2 regions of the Streptomyces sp. NPDC020742 genome follow, and region 1 is predicted to be linked to the other one. Evidence: riboswitches for the same ligand, from Rfam matches in the RefSeq annotation. Region 1 holds a riboswitch; the other holds the start of a gene.

Region 1 (9,442 bases):
CGCCGGCGGCCATGGAGCAGGCCGAGCCGACCTCGCCCTGGCAGCCGACCTCGGCGCCGGAGATGGAGGCGTTCTCCTTGAAGAGCATGCCGATGGCGCCGGCGGCCAGCAGGAAGCGGACCACACCGTCCTCGTCGGCGCCGGGCACGAAGTTGAGGTAGTAGTGCAGGACCGCCGGGATGATGCCGGCCGCACCGTTGGTGGGGGCGGTCACCACCCGACCGCCGGCCGCGTTCTCCTCGTTGACGGCCATCGCGTACAGGGTCGTCCACTCCATGGCGCGGGCCGGCGCGTCGCCCTCGGAGCGCAGGGCGCGGGCGGACTTGGCGGCCCGGCGCCGCACCTTCAGTCCGCCCGGCAGGATCCCCTCCTGGGCCAGCCCGCGGCTGACACAGCCCTGCATGACCTGCCAGATCTCCAGCAGACCGGCGCGGATCTCGTCCTCGGTGCGCCACGCCTTCTCGTTCTCCAGCATCAGCGCGGAGATCGACAGACCGGTCTGCTCGGACAGCCGCAGCAGCTCGTCGCCGGTGCGGAAGGGGTACTTCAGGACGGTGTCGTCGAGCACGATGCGGTCCGCGCCCACCGCGTCCTCGTCGACGACGAAGCCGCCGCCCACCGAGTAGTAGGTCTTCTCCAGCAGCGGGGCGCCGGCGCTGTCGTAGGCGAAGAGCGTCATGCCGTTGGCGTGGTAGGGCAGGGCACGCCGACGGTGCAGGATCAGCTCGCTGTCCTCGTCGAAGTCGATCTCGTGGGCGGTGCCTATCTCCGCCCCGAGCAGCCGCAGCCGCTTGGTGGTGCGGATGCGCTCGACCTCGTCGTCGGCGGTCTCGACGTCGACGGTGCGCGGGGAGTGGCCCTCCAGGCCCAGGAGGACGGCCTTCGGCGTGCCGTGGCCGTGGCCGGTGGCGCCCAGCGAGCCGAACAGCTCGGCGCGGACCGCGGTGGTCTGGGCGAGCAGGCCGTCCTTCTTGAGGCGTCCGACGAACATCCGGGCCGCACGCATGGGGCCGACCGTGTGGGAGCTGGAGGGGCCGATGCCGATGGAGAAGAGGTCGAAGACGGAGATGGCCACGGTGGCGGACTCCCTTGTCTGCTCGTGGTGGACGGTGGAGCTGGGGGGTGTGGGGAGATGCTGCGCCGGTTTTCGAGCGTAACGCGGACCCGGCGTGCTGCCCTTAGACGGAAGCCATCGGGCGGCCGTCGTCGGGGGTAACAGTGGGTTCCGGGCTGGTTTCGGCGGGAGACGGAGCGCCGGTCAGGCCGCGTTCATGGGCCTTGACCCCGGAGCGCACCGCCCAGAAGTAGAAGAGCGGGGCGGTGACGGCGATCAGGACGGTGTCCAGCCCGCTGGGGATGACGCCCCGGCCGCCGAACTCCGGGCCACCCAGCGCGGACACCGCGGCCGTCCACACCAGGAAGAGGATCATCCACCAAGCCGGGGCGAACTGCTGCAGCAGTCGCCGCTCGCCGCGGCGCCACAGCACCAGCGCCGCAACGGGGGCGGCCACCAGCGTCAGCAGGGTGATCTTGCCGGTCTCCGGCCACTTCGACCAGTACAGCGCGCAGGCGGCGAAGGCGAAGGTGACCGGGCACAGCACCCCGGCGGCCGGCAGCCGGAAGGGCCGGGGCAGCTCCGGGCGGGTCCGCCGCAGCGTCCCCACCGCGATCGGGCCGATCAGGTACGAGATGACCATGGCAGCCGACACCACGCCGGCCAGCGCCTGCCAGCTGCGGCCGACGGTGACCAGCAGCAGGACGGAGAAGGCGAGGTTGAGCCACATTGCGGGGCGGGCGGTGCCGTAGCGGGGGTGCACGGCCGCCAGCTTCCGGGGGAAGAACCCGGTCTCGGCGAGGTTGGTGACCATGTACGCGGCCGAGGCGACATTGGCGATGTTGGAGCCGGCCGGCGAGATGAACGCGCCGAACTGCAGCATGGTGACGACCCAGTGCAGCATCAGCAGCCCCGCCAGGTCGGCGAACGGCGAGTTGAGGTTCACGCCCTGCCAGCCGCCGGACCGCGCGAGCAGCTCGGGCGGCACCGACCCCAGGTACGAGATCTGCAGCGCCAGATAGATCACCAGGCCCAGCGCCAGCGCGCCGACCAGGGCGAGCGGGATGGCTCGGCCCGGGTTCTTGGCGGCCCCGCCGAGGTTGACCACGGCCTGGAAGCCGTTGAACGCGAAGACCACACCGCAGGTGGTCACGGCGGTGAGCACGGCCGGCCAGCCGTACGGGGCGAAGCCGCCGTGCGCGGTGAAGTTCGAGGTGTGGAAGCCGGAGCCGACCAGGGCGAGCACCGCCAGCACCGGGATGGCGAACTTGACCAGGGTGAGCACGGTGTTGGCGCGGGCCAGCAGCTGGACCGACCAGTAGCAGGTCAGCCAGAGCGCGAGGGTCAACAGCAGCGCCACCGCCGTGCCGGAGAGGGTCAGCTGGTGGGTGGCCGGATCGACCAGGCCCTTCGCCCAGCCGAAGCTCCAGGACGTCATGTACTGGGTGGCCGCGATCGACTCGATCGGGATCAGCGAGGCGGTCGCGATCCACACCGCCCAGCCGGTGAGGAAGCCCAGGACCGGGCCGTGCGAGAAGTGCCCGTAGCGGGCCATCCCGCCGGGGATCGGGTATGCCGAGCCGACCTCGGCGTACGACATCGCGATCATGCCGATGAAGATCACGCCGATCACCCAGGCGACCAGCGCCGCGGGTCCCGCCACCTGGGCGGCGGAGCCGGCGCCGAAGAGCCAGCCGGAGCCGAAGATCGAGCCGATGCCAATCATGATGAGGGCGAAGAGGCTGAGCCCCTTGCGCTCGCCCGCGCTCATGTCCATGGGAAGTGTCGTCCGTCCTGCTGTTGCCGCATGCCCCCTCGCCGTCGAAGGGTCTGTCGTCTGCCGGCGACCACCTTATTTCCGGCGAATCACCGTCAGCGCCGCCGAGCCGCCGGAACACCGGCTCGGAGGGCCCCTGCAGACCGCGAGCCCGGGGCCAACAGCCCCGGGCTCACGGCCCGTTCGCTCCCGGACCGCCTCCGATGGGCGGTCCGGGAGATCACTGCATGAGACGCGTCACAGCGACGGGTACAGCGGGAACTTCTCCGCGAGCGCGGTGACCCGGGCCTTGAGGGCCTCGGTGTCGGGGGCGGGCTTGAGGGCCTCGGCGATGATGTCGGCGACCTCGCGGAAGTCCTCGGCCTGGAAGCCACGGGTGGCCAGCGCGGGGGTGCCGATGCGCAGGCCCGAGGTGACCATCGGGGGCCGGGGGTCGTTCGGGATCGCGTTGCGGTTGACGGTGATGCCGACCTCGTGCAGAAGGTCCTCGGCCTGCTGGCCGTCCAGCGCGCTGTCGCGCAGGTCGACCAGGACGAGGTGGACGTCGGTGCCGCCGGACAGGACCGAGACGCCGTGCTGCTTGACGTCGTCCTGCACCAGGCGCTCGGCGAGGATCCGGGCGCCCTCAAGGGTGCGCTGCTGGCGCTCCTTGAAGTCCTCGGAGGCGGCGACCTTGAACGAGACCGCCTTGGCCGCGATCACGTGCTCCAGGGGACCGCCCTGCTGGCCAGGGAAGACCGCGGAGTTGATCTTCTTGGCGAGCTCCTGGGTGGACAGGATCACACCGCCGCGCGGGCCGCCCAGGGTCTTGTGCGTGGTGGTGGTGACCACGTGGGCGTGCGGGACCGGGTTGGGGTGCAGCCCCGCGGCGACCAGGCCGGCGAAGTGCGCCATGTCGACCATCAGGTACGCGCCGACCTCGTCGGCGATCCGGCGGAACGCGGCGAAGTCGAGCTGGCGGGGGTAGGCCGACCAGCCGGCCACGATCAGCTTGGGGCGGTGCTCCTTGGCGAGGCGCTCGACCTCCTCCATGTCGACCAGGTTGGTCTTCTCGTCGACGTGGTAGGGCACCACGTTGTAGAGCTTGCCGCTGAAGTTGATCTTCATGCCGTGGGTCAGGTGCCCGCCGTGGGCGAGGTTGAGACCCAGGATGGTGTCGCCCGGCTTGATCAGGGCGAACATCGCGGCGGCGTTGGCCTGCGCACCGGAGTGCGGCTGGACGTTGGCGGCCTCGGCGCCGAACAGCGCCTTGATCCGGTCGATGGCGATCTGCTCGACGACGTCGACGTGCTCACAGCCGCCGTAGTAGCGGCGGCCGGGGTAGCCCTCGGCGTACTTGTTGGTCAGGACGGAGCCCTGGGCCTCCATGACCGCGACGGGGGCGAAGTTCTCCGAGGCGATCATTTCGAGGGTGGACTGCTGGCGGTGCAGCTCGGCGTCGACGGCGGCGGCTACGTCGGGGTCGAGCTCGTGCAGGGAGCTGTTGAGAAGCGACATGAGTCTGTCCTAGGGAAAGAGGCCGGCGCGGGGCGAGCGCCTTCCGGGGGAGGTCGGGTGGCGGGAAGCTCAGCTCTGGATGAAGGCGGCGTACTCGTCGGCCGAGAGCAGTTCGCCCGGCTCACCGCTGATCTTCACCTTGAACAGCCAACCGCCCTCGAACGGGGCGGAGTTCACCAGCGAGGGGTCGGCGACGACCTCCTCGTTGATCTCGACGATCTCGCCGTCGACGGGCGAGTAGAGGTCGCTGACCGACTTCGTCGACTCCAGCTCACCGCAGGACTCGCCCGCCGTGATCGTGGAGCCGACCTCAGGGAGCTGCACGAAGACGACGTCGCCGAGCGCGTTGGCCGCGTGCTCGGTGATGCCGACCGTCGAGACGCCGTCCTCGGCGCCCGACAGCCACTCGTGCTCCTTGCTGTAGCGCAGCTGCTGGGGGTTGCTCATGGCTCGATTCTCCTGTACGCGAGGGTGTGGTCGTGAAGGGGGCCGTCTCCCGGACGGCAGACTCCGGGAGCGTCTTGCACGGTGAGACGCGCGGGAGCGCGCCGCCGCCGGGTCCGCCGAGGCGCGGTCGCTACTTCTGCCGCTTGTAGAAGGGCAGCGCGATGACCTCGTACGGCTCATGGCTTCCACGGATGTCCACGCAGACACCCTCGGTGCCCGGTGTGGCGTAGGCCGCGTCGACATAGGCGATGGCGATCGGCTTGCCGAGCGTGGGGGAGGGGGCGCCGGAGGTGACCTCACCGATGACCGTGCCGTCGGCGGTGGTGACCGAGTAGCCGGCGCGCGGCACCCGGCGGCCCTCGGCGATCAGGCCGACCAGCGTGCGCGGCGGGTTGGCCGCGGCGCGCTCGGCGGCCGCCGCGAGCGCCGCGCGGCCCACGAAGTCGCCGCCGTTGGTCGTCTTCTCGAACTTCACGACCCGGCCCAGGCCCGCGTCGAACGGCGTGGTCGCGGTGGTCAGCTCGTGCCCGTACAGCGGCATGCCGGCCTCCAGGCGCAGCGTGTCGCGGCAGGACAGGCCGCAGGGCACCAGCCCGGCGTCCCGGCCGGCCTCGGTCAGCGCCTCCCAGAGGGCGACCGCGTCGGCCGGCCGGACGAACAGCTCGAAGCCGTCCTCGCCGGTGTATCCGGTACGGGCGATCAGCGCCTCGACGCCGGCGACGGTGCCGGGCAGGCCCGCGTAGTACTTCAGGCCGTCCAGGTCCGCGTCGGTGAGCTTCTTGAGGATGCCGGGGGACTCCGGGCCCTGCACCGCGAGCAGTGCGTAGGCGTCCCGGTCGTCGCGGATCGCGGCGTCGAAGCCGCCGGCACGGGCGGTCAGCGCGTCCAGCACCACCTGGGCGTTGGAGGCGTTGGCCACCACCATGTACTCCTGCTCGGCCAGGCGGTAGACGATCAGGTCGTCCAGGATGCCGCCCTCGGCCTCGCAGATCATGGTGTAGCGGGCGCGGCCGGTCTTGACGCCACCGATGTTGCCGACCAGCGCGTAGTCGAGGAGATCGGCGGCCTGCGGGCCGGTGACGGTGATCTCCCCCATGTGGGAGAGGTCGAAGAGGCCGGCGCGGGTGCGGACGGCGAGGTGCTCGTCCCGCTCGCTGCCGTAGCGCAGCGGCATGTCCCAGCCGGCGAAGTCGGTCATGGTCGCGCCGAGCGCGCGATGGGTGGCGTCCAGCGCGGTACGGCGGGGGGCATCAGTCATGGTTCTGGGCTCCCAGGCAGGGGTGACAAGACGTTCTCCCCATCTGTCATCGGAACCTGAGAGGTTCACCGGGATCCCGCGAACGGACCCGGTTTGCACCTTGGGTGGAGCCGCGCCGTCAACCGGGCGGTGGCTCGCTTTTCAGATCTGCCTCGCCCGCGCGGTATAGGGGCCTGAGAGATTCAAGGGAGGACTTGCTCCTTCGGCGCCCCGCCGTGGCGGCCGGGGACTCTCCCGCGCGGGTTCAAGCGGCCGGTATGCAATTGGCGGTGCACGAGTGAACTGCGATGTGCACGTGGCGGCCACATCATTGCACGGGATCGCCGGATGGAGGAGCCCCTGCCACCGACCCGCTCACGACGTGGGCGGATCGGCCCCGCACCTTGCTGCTCATTACCTTTTCTTGACACTCTGCGGGTAAGGGACGGATCCGGACGGGACGGGGAGGCGAGCACGGTGCACGGAGAAGCGGCCTGCGCGGCCACGTCGGGGGCCGTGCCCCCGGACGCCGCGGCGGTGGTGTCCGCGGCCGGTGCGCTCCCGGCCGGCCGGCCGCCGCGCACGGTCTTCCGCCCGGGGCGCGGCGAGCGGACCGTCGACCTCCGCGGTGCCGGGACGCCCGCCGGGGGCGCCGCCGAGCTGCGGTTCCCGGCCGGTGACCTGGTCGTGGTCTCGGGGCTGCCGGGCAGCGGCAAGAGCACCCTGATGCACCGCGTGGTGCCCCCGCTGGACACCGGCGGCGGCGCGGTGCACCGCATCGACTCCCAGGACGTCCGCGAGCGCTGGGGGCGCGGGCGGCTGCGCCGGCTGCCGTACGGGCTGTACCGCCCGCTGGTCCGGGCCGCCCACTACCTCACGCTCGGCCGGACGCTGCGCTCGGGCGACAGCGTGGTGGTGCACGACTGCGGGACGCTGGCGTGGGTCCGGCGCTGGGTGGCACGGTCGGCCCGGCGCGGCCGGCGCGGGCTGCATCTGGTGCTGCTCGACGTCCCGCCGGAGGTGGCCCGCTCCGGGCAGGAGGCGCGCGGACGCGGGGTCTCGGCGTACGCCTTCGCCCGCCATCGCAGGGCGGTCGGGCGGCTGATCGCCACCGCGGAGTCCGCTGGGCCGCCCCCGGGGTTCGGCTCGGTGGTGCTGCTGGACCGGCGGGCGGCGAGCGCGCTGGAGACGGTCGACTTCCACTGAGGACGCCCCGGAGCCGATCGGCCTCCGTCGAGGGGCCCGGAGCCGGTCGGCTTCCACCGGGAGCCGTGGAGCCGGTCGGCCTGCATCGGGGCGCCCTGGAGCCCGCCGGCTTCCGCTGGGCGGAGAACGGCTTCCGGCGTGCTGTGCACCCGCACCCCGTACGTCCCACCTCGGCCCTTCTCGTCTAGGGTCGGGGCCGACAGCGGTTTGGAACGGGTGGGTGCAGATGAACTTTCCGGAGCAGGGGATACCGCAACTGGCGTGGCCGGCCAACGAACTGGAAGAGGTGCTGGCCGCCTCGGTCGGGCATCCCAGCGCCGGTGGCCGGATCGTCGAGGTACTGGGCCGCAGCCCGGTGTGGGTGCCGCTGCCCGAAGGCGGCGGTCCGGACAGCGCCGGCCCCGGTGCCCGCGGCCTGGACCTGCCCACCGTGGAGATAGCCGGGCTGGCCTACGTCCCCGTCTACAGCTCCGAGCAGGAGTTCCTGCGGGTGGTCGGCTCGCACATGTCCTTCACCGTCGCACCGGCCCGGGAGTTCGCCCGCGGGCTGCCGCCGAAGATAGGCATCGCGGTCAACCCCGAGGGCACGGTCGGCGTTCCGCTGCCGCCGCCCGCGGTGGCCGCCCTGTGCCGCTCGGGCCACCACGAGGCGGAGGGGCTGCCCAGCGGCGGGCGGGTCCGGCTTTTCGAACCGGACTGGCAGGACGAGCCGGTGGACTTCCTGGCCGCCGCCGGACTGGAGTTCTCCGGTGCCGGAATTGTCCTGACTGCCCGACGTGCCCTGGCTAGTGTCGAGGGCGACACGCCCGCGCTGTTCGTCGGTGTGCAGATCGAGGCGCCCCCCGCCGCGCTGCATGACGGCACCGCCCGTGGGACGGTGCTCACGGCCCTGGGACGTGCGCTCGGCGCGGTGCCGGTGCCCTGGCCCGTCCAGTTGGTGATGCTCGATCTCGCCCAGGGTGACCCGGTCGCCGACTGGCTGCTGGAGCGCGTGCGGCCCTTCTACTCCCGGGACCACTCGTAAGCTGGAGGGACGACGCGCGGGCGCACCCACACGTGCCCTGCCGAGAGAAGGGACGGACCACGTGAGCGCGGGTGCGCATCAGGGGCCGGCGGCGGCCGGAGCGCTGGAGCAGTTGCTGCAGCAGGTCTCGCCAGGCCGTTACGACGCCTATGAGGCGCTGCTGCACGCGCTCGCCGCGGGCCAGGTCTGGATGCTGCTCTGGCACGGCCGGGCCGGCTCGCCCGATGCCCAGTACGGCAACATGGAGGTCGACGGCCTCGGTTACGCGCCGTGCGTGACCTCGGCGGCGGAGCTCGCGGCGTCCGGCTGGAACCGTGACCACGAGGCGGTCGGCGGCCTGGAGATCGCCGGTTCGCTCTTCCCCGACCGCTGGGGCCTGTGGTTGAACCCGCACGCCCCCGGCGGCGGGGTCGGCATCCCCTGGCCGGACCTGCGCCGGATCGCCGTGGGCCTGGACCGGCTGCCCGCCGGACCGCTGCGGATCTCGGAACCGGTCATCGACATCCCGCAGTTCTACGCCCTGCTCGCGCAGAACGCGCACCGTACGCCCGCCGTCCGGTCGTTGCGCCGGGCCTGGGTGCAGCCTGCCCTCGGCGCCCCGTATCTGGCGATCGGACTGGACCTGTACGACACCGGCCAACAGGCGGTGGATTCGGCGCGGTTGATGATCCAGCAGTCGATCGGCGCGGTTCCGGACGGCCTGCCGGTCTCCACCGTCGCCATGAACGACGAGTACGACCCGGTCGGGATGTGGATGCGGGCCTCGGCGCGCCCCTTCTTCGACCGCGACGGCTACGCCCAGCCGCAGGGGCAGCCGGCGCCGGCGCCCTCGTACGGCTACGGCTACCCGCGCCCCTACTGACGGGCGCACCGCCCTGCCGGAGCGGATCGCTCCGGCAGGGATCCGGCGTGAATGCGCCCTGTACGACCCGCGGTCGAGGAGCTCTCCCGCGGCCTTCCACCCCGCTCAGCTCGCACTGTTGTCCGAATAACGGAATGTCGTGGGCCACATCACAGTTGCGCATCCTTTCCCTACCGGGGCTAGTGACTGATCGCGAGGGCGATGAAGACTCCGCACACAACAGGGCTCCGGCCCTGCGTATGAGCGTCATCGAGCGTCACCCTCCCTACGGCGTCGCGTGAATTTCTGACTCCCGCAGTGCGAACTGCCGCGACGTCCAGCGGACTTGCACGGAACTG
Region 2 (9,442 bases), on a different contig from region 1:
GGTCAGCGGCCGGACGTCGATGATGCACTCGTGCGCGACCAGACCGCCAGGGCCGGTGTAGAGCACCGGGTAGTGCGGCTCCAGGCGCTTGGCGATGTAGTTGGCGCTGAGGACCGCGACCTGGGTGGCGCGCTTGAGGCCCTCGCCGCCCATCAGCCGGACGTACGCCCAGGAGATCGGCAGGATGCCGGCCGAGCCCCAGGGGGCCGCGGAGATCGGCCCGACGCCGGTCTCGGGGCCCGCGGTGGGCTGCAACGGGTGGTTGGGCAGGTACGGCGCCAGGTGGGCGCGGACGCCGACCGGACCGACGCCGGGGCCGCCGCCGCCGTGCGGGATGCAGAACGTCTTGTGCAGGTTGAGGTGCGAGACGTCGCCGCCGAACTTTCCGGGCTCGGCCAGGCCGACCAGCGCGTTGAGGTTGGCGCCGTCGACGTAGACCTGGCCGCCGGCCTCGTGCACCGCGGCGCAGATCTCGGTGATGTGCTCCTCGAACACGCCGTGGGTGGAGGGGTAGGTGACCATCAGGACCGCGAGCTCGTCCCGGTGCTTCTCGATCTTGGCGTGCAGGTCGTCGGCGTCGACCTCGCCGTCCGAGCCGGTCTTGACGACGACGACCTTCATGCCGGCCATCACGGCGCTGGCGGCGTTGGTGCCGTGCGCCGAGGACGGGATGAGGCAGACCGTGCGCTGCTCGTCACCGTTGGCGCGGTGGTAGGCGCGCACCGCCAGCAGACCGGCCAGCTCGCCCTGCGATCCGGCGTTGGGCTGGATGGACACCTTGTCGTAGCCCGTGACGGTGGCCAGCCGCTCCTCCAGCTCCTGGATGAGCGTGAGGTAGCCCTGGGCCTGGTCGGCCGGCGCGAAGGGGTGCAGCTGGCCGAAGGCGGGCCAGGTGACCGGCTCCATCTCGGTGGTGGCGTTCAGCTTCATGGTGCACGAACCCAGCGGGATCATGCCGCGGTCCAGCGCGTAGTCCTTGTCCGCGAGAGTGCGCAGGTAGCGCAGCATCGCGGTCTCGGAGCGGTGCTGGTGGAAGACCGGGTGGGTGAGGTACTCATCGCCGCGCAGCAGCGCCTGCGGCAGCGTCTCGGCGGCGGTCGCATCCAGCTGCTCGATGTCGCCCTGCACGCCGAAGGCGCTCCAGACGCCGGCGAGCTGCGCGCGGCCGGTGGTCTCGTCGCAGGCGATGCCGACCAGGTCGGCGTCGACCTGGCGGAGGTTGACGCCGGCCTCGCGGGCGGCGGCGACGACCTCGGCGGCCCGGCCGGGCACCCGCGCGGTCAGGGTGTCGAAGTACGCGTCGTGGACGATCTCCACCCCGCCGGCGCGCAGGCCCTCGGCGAGCACCGCGGCGTAGCGGTGGGTGCGGTGGGCGATGGTGCGCAGCCCCTCGGGGCCGTGGTAGACGGCGTACATCCCGGCCATGACGGCGAGCAGCACCTGCGCGGTGCAGATGTTGCTGGTGGCCTTCTCACGGCGGATGTGCTGCTCACGGGTCTGCAGCGCGAGGCGGTAGGCCTTGTTGCCGTCGGCGTCGACGGAGACGCCTACCAGGCGGCCGGGCAGGCTGCGGGCGAACTGGTCGCGTACGGCCATGAAGCCGGCGTGCGGTCCGCCGAATCCCATCGGGACACCGAAGCGCTGGGTGGTGCCGACGGCGATGTCCGCGCCCAGCTCACCGGGCGAGGTCAGCAGCGTCAGGGCGAGCAGGTCGGCGGCGACGGTGACGATCGCGCCCAGCTCATGGGCCTGCTCGATCACGGCGCGCGGGTCGCGGACCGCACCGGAGGCGCCCGGGTACTGGAGCAGCACACCGAAGACGCCGCGCTCGGCGACCTCGGCGGGGATGCCGTCGGACAGGTCCGCGACGACGACCTCGACGCCGGTCGGCTCGGCGCGGGTCTCGATCACGGCGATGGTCTGCGGCAGACAGTCCGCGTCGACCAGGAAGACGCCCTGCTTGACCTTGCCGACCCGGCGGGACAGCGCCATCGCCTCGGCGGCCGCGGTGCCCTCGTCCAGGAGGGAGGCGCCGGAGGTGGGCAGGCCGGTCAGGTCGGCGACCATGGTCTGGAAGTTCAGCAGCGCCTCCAGGCGGCCCTGCGAGATCTCCGGCTGGTAGGGCGTGTACGCCGTGTACCAGGCCGGGTTCTCCATCACATTGCGCAGGATCACCGGCGGGGTGAAGGTGCCGTAGTAGCCCAGCCCGATCATGGAGGACAGCACCTGGTTGCGCTCCGCCAGGCCGTGCAGCTCCTGGAGGACCTCGGCCTCGGTCCGGCCCTGCGGCAGGCCGAGAGCCTCCGCGCTCTTGATCACATCGGGGACGGCGACGGCGGTGAGCTCCTCCAGCGACCCGAAGCCGATGTGCGCGAGCATCTTGGCCTGCGCCTCGTGGTCGGGGCCGATGTGGCGGTGTTCGAAGGGGGTGCCGCGCTCCAGCTCGGTCAAGGAGATGCGATTGGTGGTCATCTGCGGGGGCCTCCTGGTCGGTACGACCTACGAGGGGCACCACGGCGCGGGTGCCCGGACGGCCTCCCCCTCTGTCATCTCAACCTGAGAGCTTCACCGGGCCGCAAAGCGGTCCGGCTTTCACCGTCGGTGAGGAGGGGTCCCGGAGCTGTGCCTTCCGTGGCCCGCCCTGCTTTCCAGAGTGACCTCGTCCGTGCGGTACGGGTGCCTGAGAGATTCCGGGGAGGATTTGCTCCTTCGGCGCCCTCGCCGCGAACGGCAAAGGACTCTCCCGCACGGATTCTGCGGCCATTGGCCAGCCTACCAGCGCGCCACTCGAAGGATCCTTCGAGTGGCCGGGGCATGAAATGTGCCGTTTGGTAGTTGTCACAGGGCAGTTGCGACCAATTGGAGGGGCCGTGCAAACCGATATCGATCCCCGGAGCCTGATCGGCCGCAAAGCGTTCGACCGTAATGGCGCGAAAATCGGCACGATCGACGAGGTCTATCTCGACGACGCAACGGGGGAACCGGAGTGGGCGGCCGTCCGCACCGGACTGTTCAGCCGGGACGCGTTCGTACCGCTGGAGCCCAGCAAGATGGTCGGCGAGGGCCTGCACATCCCCTACGACCGCAAGCTGATCAAGGACGCCCCGGACTTCGGCGTGGGCCGCCACCTCTCCCCCGAGCAGGAACTCCAGCTCTACCACCACTACCGGCTGGACATCTCCTCACCGGACCCCGACTCGCTGCCCCCGGGGAACTCCGGCGGCTCCGGCGACACCGACTTCGGCAAGATCGCCGGCTCCGACGACTGACCGCTCTCCGGTCCCCCACCCACCAGCGGCAGGGGCTCCCCCGGCCGCAGCGCCGGGTCCTCCACCGCAAAGGTCCGCACCCTCCCCGGTGCGGACCACGGCGTTTCGAAGCGCACGGTCACTCTCCCCACCCCGCTCCCCTGCACCCAGCCGGGACCGAACTCGTCGTGCAGCACATCCAGCCCCGGATGCCAGCGCCGCGGCCGCTCCGCCTCGGACGCCTCCCCGCCGTCGCCGCCCCCGCCGGGCTCCGACGCCGCCTCGGCCGGCTCCGCGGCCTCCCGCTCCGAAGCGATCTGGGCGAACAGGTCCTCCTGCGTGAAGTCGGCCAGCCCGCTCACGCCGACGCCCAGCAGCCGCACCCCGCCGGTGGTGTCCACCATGTCCAACAGCCGCACCGCGGCCTCCCGTACGACCCCGGGGTCATCGGTGGGCCCGCGGAGCGTCTCGGAACGGGTCAGCGTGGAGAAGTCGTAGTTACGGACCTTGATCACCACCGTCCGCCCGGAGCGGCCGGCCGCACGCAGCCGCTGCACACAGCGGTCGGCCAGCCGCAGCACCTCGGCCCGCACCCGCGTCCGATCGGTCAGATCGACCTCGAAGGTGTCCTCCACCGAGATCGACTTGGCGTCCCGCTCGGCGACCACCGGACGGTCGTCCTGCCCCAAAGCCATCGCGTACAGCCCCGCGCCGTGCGCCCTGCCCAGCAGCCGTACCAGCTCCGCCTCGCCGGCCTCCGCGGTCTCCGCGACGGTGTGGATCCCGGCCCTGCGCAGCGTCTCGGCCGTCGCCGGCCCCACCCCGGGCAGCGTCCGCACCGTCATCGGTCCCAGCAGCTCCCGCTCGGTGCCCGGCTCGATCACCACCAGGCCGTTCGGCTTGGCCGCCTCAGAGGCGATCTTGGCCAGCATCTTGGCGCCGGCCAGGCCCACCGAGCCCGTCAGGCCGGTCGCCGCGCGGATGTCCCGCCGCAGCTGCTCCCCCACGGCCCGCACCGCCTCGGTCCGCGGTGGCACCCCGCCCGCCTCGAGGTCCACGAACGCCTCGTCCAGGCTGAGCGGCTCCACCAGCGGCGACAGTGCGTGCAGCAGCTCCATCACCGTGTCACTCACCTGGCGGTACAAGGTGAAGCGAGGGCTGAGGTAGGCCGCATTGGGGCACAGCCGGCGCGCCTGCGCCGTGGGCATCGCCGAGCGGACCCCGAAGATCCGCGCTTCGTACGAGGCGGTGGCGACGACGCCCCGCGGGCCGATCCCGCCGACCACCACCGGCTTGCCGCGCAGACTCGGCTTGGCCGCCTGCTCGGCGGCCGCGTAGAACGCATCCATGTCCAGATGCAGAATCGTCGGCGCAGCTCTCACATGTCCGATGCTGCCGCATACCACTGACAATCGGCCCGCCGCCGGGCCGGGACCGGGGCGGTGCGCTCAGCCCGCCCGGTTGCGCCGCCGCGCCAGCTCGTCGTGGGGGTTCTTCCCGATCAGCGTCTCACCGGTGTCCACGCGCTCCCCGTGGAGCTGTGACAGCGCGCCCTCCACGTCCCGCCAGACCACCCCGACGGCGATGCCGAAGACGCCCTGACCGCCCTGGAGCAGATCCACGACCTGGTCGGGCGAAGTGCACTCATAGACCGTGGCGCCGTCACTCATCAGCGTCATCCGCGTGAGGTCCGCCAGCCCCCGGGCGCGCAGGTGCTGCACCGCGGTGCGGATGTTCTGGAGCGAGACCCCGGTGTCCAGCAGCCGCTTGACGATCTTCAGGACGACGACGTCCCGGAAGCTGTAGAGCCGCTGGGTGCCGGAGCCGTACGCCGGCCGGATGCTCGGCTCCACCAGGCCGGTACGCGCCCAGTAGTCGAGCTGCCGGTAGGTGATGCCCGCTGCCGCACAGGCGGTGGGGCCGCGATAGCCGATGTTCTGGGCCTCGCAGTCCTCCGACACCGCCGCGGCGGGTGCCGGGGTACGGTTCGCCGCTGCGCCCGCGTGGAGCGGCAACGCCCCTTCCGCCGCCGTACCGTCGCCGGTGATTGCCACGCCGCCCTCCGTCCTCCACGTCCCGGACGGGACCTGCCATATCGACGGTATGCAGTCACTCGGGGTGCGTCAACGATCGCCGCGCTCGCCACGCCGAGTGATAATCACCCTACGAGTGGTTTCTCGTGACCGTGCGCGGGGAATGGCTGAATAGTTTGGCCGGAATCAGACCGTTAGCCCGGCCAGCGACACCGGCTACTGGCTGTTGGTACCGAAGTCCTCCGGCGAGATCTGGTCGAGGAACTCGCGGAACTTCTCCACCTCGTCCTCCTGCTCGTCCGGGATGGCGATGCCCGCGTCGTCCAGCACACCGTCCGTACCGAAGATCGGCGTTCCGGTGCGCAGCGCCAGCGCTATGGCGTCGGACGGACGCGCGCTGACCTCCACCCCGCTGGCGAAGACCAGTTCCGCATAGAAAACCCCCTCGCGCAGGTCCGTGATCCGCACCTGCGTCAGCTCCTGGCCCACCGCTTCGAGCACGTCCTTGAAGAGGTCGTGCGTCAGCGGCCTGGCAGGGACCATGCCCTGCTGGGCGAAGGCGATGGCGGTTGCCTCCCCTGGCCCGATCCAAATGGGCAAGTAGCGGTCGCCTCCCACCTCCCGCAGGAGCACGATCGGTTGGCTGGAAGGCATTTCCACCCGGACACCCACGACGTCGAGCTCGTTCACACAGCAACCCTAGGACGTGCCCGGCCGGTTTGGGTAGTCGGGCACTCTTTTGCTCACTGCGGTCGGCCCCGCAGCGCGCTCTGCACCAGCGCCGCATGGAGCCGTACCGACAGCGTGGCCAGCTCCCGGGCGGTGGCCTCGGCATGGGCCCTGGTCTGCGGGTTACGGTGCCGCCGAAGGGGTGCAACGACCTGTTCGACCAGGCCGGCCTCGCGCTCGGCGGCCGCCTTGACCACCCGCAGGTGCCGCGGCTCCAGACCGAAACGCCCCAGGTCCGCGACCAGTTTGGCGATGGTCACCGCCTCGATGTCGTACCCGCCGTCCGCATGGGGGACGATGAGTCCGTACGACTCCCAGTCGGCGAGCACCGCCTCGTCCGCCCCGGTGGCGGCCAGCAGCTCGGCCCGGCCGATCCGGGCGGCCGTCGGACGGTCCTCGCCCGCTTCGGGCACGTCCTCGACCAGGTCGCGGGCGGGCGGGGCCTGCGCGGGCAGTGGCACCTGCTCACCGCGCTCCAGGGCATCCAGGTGCTCCCGGATGACCTTCAGTGGTAGATAGTGGTCCCGCTGCATCCGCAGGACGTTGGCCAGCCGCTCGACGTCGGCGGGCGTGAACTTGCGATATCCGGAAGGCGTGCGCTTCGGCTCGACCAGCCCCTCCGCCTCCAGGAAGCGGATCTTGGAGATGGTGACCTCGGGGAACTCCTCGCGCAGCACATTGAGCACCGTGCCGATGCTCACCGGCCTGCCGTCCGAGGAGGCGGTGCCGGAAGACCCGGCACCGCCCTTCGGTGTATCGCGCATATACCTTCCCCGGCCGGTCAGATACCGGCGCCTCGCTGGCTCGCGTAGAAGACCAGGCGGTACTTGCCGATCTGGACCTCATCACCGCTGGAGAGGACGAACGAGTCGATCCGCTCGCGGTTGACGTACGTGCCGTTCAGGCTGCCGACGTCGGCGACCGTGAAGCGGCCGTCCGAGCCGCGGCGGAACTCCACGTGCCGACGCGAGACCGTCACATCGTCGAGGAAGATGTCGCCCTGCGGATGCCGGCCCGCGGTCGTCAGCTCGCCGTCCAGCAGGAAGCGGCTACCCGAGTTCGGACCCCGGCGGACGACCAGCAGCGCCGAACCCAGCGGCAGCGCCTCCACGGCGGCCTGGGCCTCCGGGGACAGCGACGGCAGCATGTTCTGCCCCGTCGTCTCCGAGTCGTAGGCCTCCAACCCCGAGATGGAGATCGTGGAGGTCGTCTCGGACGCCCGCTCGGGCTGAGCGCCCGCGCGCAGCGGCGCACCACAGTTGGAGCAGAACCGGCTCGCCTCGGCGTTCCGGTGCCCACACCTCGTACAGACCGGCACGGCCGAACCTCCACCCTGTGAGGCCGATGATTCCTGGGAACCTATGCGGCCGGCACCGGAGGGGTCAACAGAACCCGCGCCGTGCCCCCCGGACGGACCGCCCACCTCATCACGGAAGAGCGGACGCTCCCCGGGCGCATTGCTCTCATCGGCCTGGCGCGGGGCACGGTGCCGCGCAGTGCCGCTACCGCCCTCCTCCTGGCGTGCGCTCTTGCCGAACAGCTTTCCAAACAACTTCACGGGCGATTCCCCTTGAACGAAACAGACCCGCCCGTGGGGCAGGACGAACCCTCGATGCACACACCGGCCCATCCGGACATCCAGTGAACGTCCGTGGCCTCCAGACAGTTTCCACCACACACCACACGCACGGTGCGTCGACCCCCCGCTACCTCATGCCCTCGCCGAGCACTCGACATACCTGTACGCCTCACTGCGATGACGACCGAGCGTAGTCAGGCCGCTTCGCCTCCCGCAAGGCGTCCACAATGATCTTCCTTTCACGGGTCACAGACACCTTGGCCTGCTCCTTTTCCAGCGTCTGCACCACACCGCCAGGAATGTTCAGCGCCGGTTCCAGATCCTCCGGCTTGCCGATGACCTTGAAACGGTACGGCTGCATGACGCGCTTGCCGTCGATCTCCACGCCGCCGCGCAGGTCCGAGAGGTAGGTGCTCGCGACCACCCGGACGTTGTTGACCTGGATGGCCTCGGCACCGGCCGCCCGCAGTTCCTGGATGGTGTCCAGCAGCTTGTCCGCCTCCACGGAGTGCGTCGAGTCGTCGATGGTCAGGTTGATGCCGGGCCCTTGCGCCGCGACAGTCCCGGCCAGCACACCCAGCTGCTGTTCCTTCTCCACGGTCTGCTTACGGGCCTCCTCGGCCTGGTTCGAGCTGTTCTCCAGCTCGGTCTTCTGCCCTTCCAGGCGCCGCTGTTCGTCCGTCAACCGCTGGGAGCGGTTGTCCAGCTCGTCCAGAATGCGCACCAGGTCCTCCTGGCGTGCACCGCGCAGCGCGCTGCTGTCACTGGTGGAACGTACCTGAATCGCCAGGCCGAGGCCGAGAATGAACAGCAGCAGCGCGACGATCAGTTGAGCCCGGGTCAGCCGGGGCGGCCACAGGCTCGCAACCAGCCGCTGCCGACCGGTCTTCGGGCCGTCGTCCTGCCCGTCGTCCGGGACCGCGTCCGGAGCCGAGGAGTCTGCCCCTTTGTCCGACTTCTGTCCAGTACTGTCCGGTTCCTGGTCTTCGATTCCGTCCGAGGGTCGTGCCCATCCGGGTGCGTTGCCGGTCTCGGGAGGCATCGGGCGCCGGTCGGCCGGACCGCTCTCCGGCTCCTGTCGCTCCGACCTTTCCGGCTGTGTGGACCCTTCGGATTGTTCGGGCTGTTCCGGCAGTTCGGGCTTCTCTTCCGGTTCCGGTGTGGGCTCCGGGGCCTCGTCCTTGGTCATCCGCCTCACGCCCGGAAGACGTGCCGGCGGATCGCGGCGGCGTTGGAGAAGATCCGGATACCCAGTACCACGACGACGCCGGTGGAGAGTTGGGCGCCAACGCCCAGTTTGTCGCCGAGGAAGACGATCAGCGCGGCGACGACGACGTTCGACAGGAAGGAGACCACGAAGACCTTGTCGTCGAAGATGCCGTCCAGCATCGCGCGCAGACCGCCGAACACGGCGTCCAGCGCCGCGACGACAGCGATCGGCAAGTAGGGCTCGACCACCGTCGGCACCACGGGTCGGACGACAAGTCCGACCACGACTCCCACGATGAGGCCCAGTACGGCGATCACGATGTGCCCTTCCCTGTGTCGGCACCGCCCGACGTGGCGGGGCCGGCCTGCGGCTTTGCGGTACGTACGATCAAACTCGGCGCGGGCGGCAGCGTGACCTCGTTCTCGGCGGAAATCCTCGTGCGCACGCCGTAGTTCTCCTGCAGCACATGCAGATACTGACCATCGGCGCTGTCCTGGAACGCGGTGCTCAGCCGCTGCCCGTCCCCCACCGCCAGCACCGTATAGGGCGGCACCAGCGGCTTGTTGTCGACCAGTATGGCGTCTCCGGCGGCTCTGATAGCCGAGAGTGACGTAAGCCGCTGCCCATTGACGGAGATGGCCTC

What was found. A riboswitch is a leader RNA that binds a small molecule or an ion and turns the genes downstream of it on or off. The one in region 1 is predicted to bind glycine.
Region 2: linked by a shared signal. The riboswitch ahead of gcvP (aminomethyl-transferring glycine dehydrogenase) and the one ahead of gcvT (glycine cleavage system aminomethyltransferase GcvT) in region 1 are both predicted to bind glycine.

What each region holds. Positions count from the first base shown of each region.
Region 1 covers NZ_JBFAEA010000021.1:96,406-105,847, reverse strand. Annotated here, with positions in the region: gene AB0G84_RS28295 (L-serine ammonia-lyase) at 1-1,075, opposite strand, end outside; gene AB0G84_RS28290 (APC family permease) at 1,179-2,831, opposite strand; gene glyA (serine hydroxymethyltransferase) at 3,069-4,328, opposite strand; gene gcvH (glycine cleavage system protein GcvH) at 4,398-4,775, opposite strand; gene gcvT (glycine cleavage system aminomethyltransferase GcvT) at 4,906-6,033, opposite strand; glycine riboswitch at 6,185-6,280, opposite strand; gene AB0G84_RS28270 (AAA family ATPase) at 6,550-7,218, shown strand; gene AB0G84_RS28265 (enhanced serine sensitivity protein SseB) at 7,445-8,242, shown strand; gene AB0G84_RS28260 (enhanced serine sensitivity protein SseB C-terminal domain-containing protein) at 8,304-9,104, shown strand.
Region 2 covers NZ_JBFAEA010000029.1:73,970-83,411, forward strand. Annotated here, with positions in the region: gene gcvP (aminomethyl-transferring glycine dehydrogenase) at 1-2,472, opposite strand, end outside; glycine riboswitch at 2,659-2,756, opposite strand; gene AB0G84_RS31740 (PRC-barrel domain-containing protein) at 2,871-3,269, shown strand; gene AB0G84_RS31745 (DNA polymerase IV) at 3,164-4,630, opposite strand; gene AB0G84_RS31750 (MerR family transcriptional regulator) at 4,697-5,302, opposite strand; gene AB0G84_RS31755 (bifunctional nuclease family protein) at 5,498-5,971, opposite strand; gene AB0G84_RS31760 (MerR family transcriptional regulator) at 6,025-6,774, opposite strand; gene AB0G84_RS31765 (FHA domain-containing protein) at 6,792-7,640, opposite strand; gene AB0G84_RS31770 (DUF881 domain-containing protein) at 7,759-8,631, opposite strand; gene AB0G84_RS31775 (small basic family protein) at 8,784-9,116, opposite strand; gene AB0G84_RS31780 (DUF881 domain-containing protein) at 9,113-9,442, opposite strand, start outside.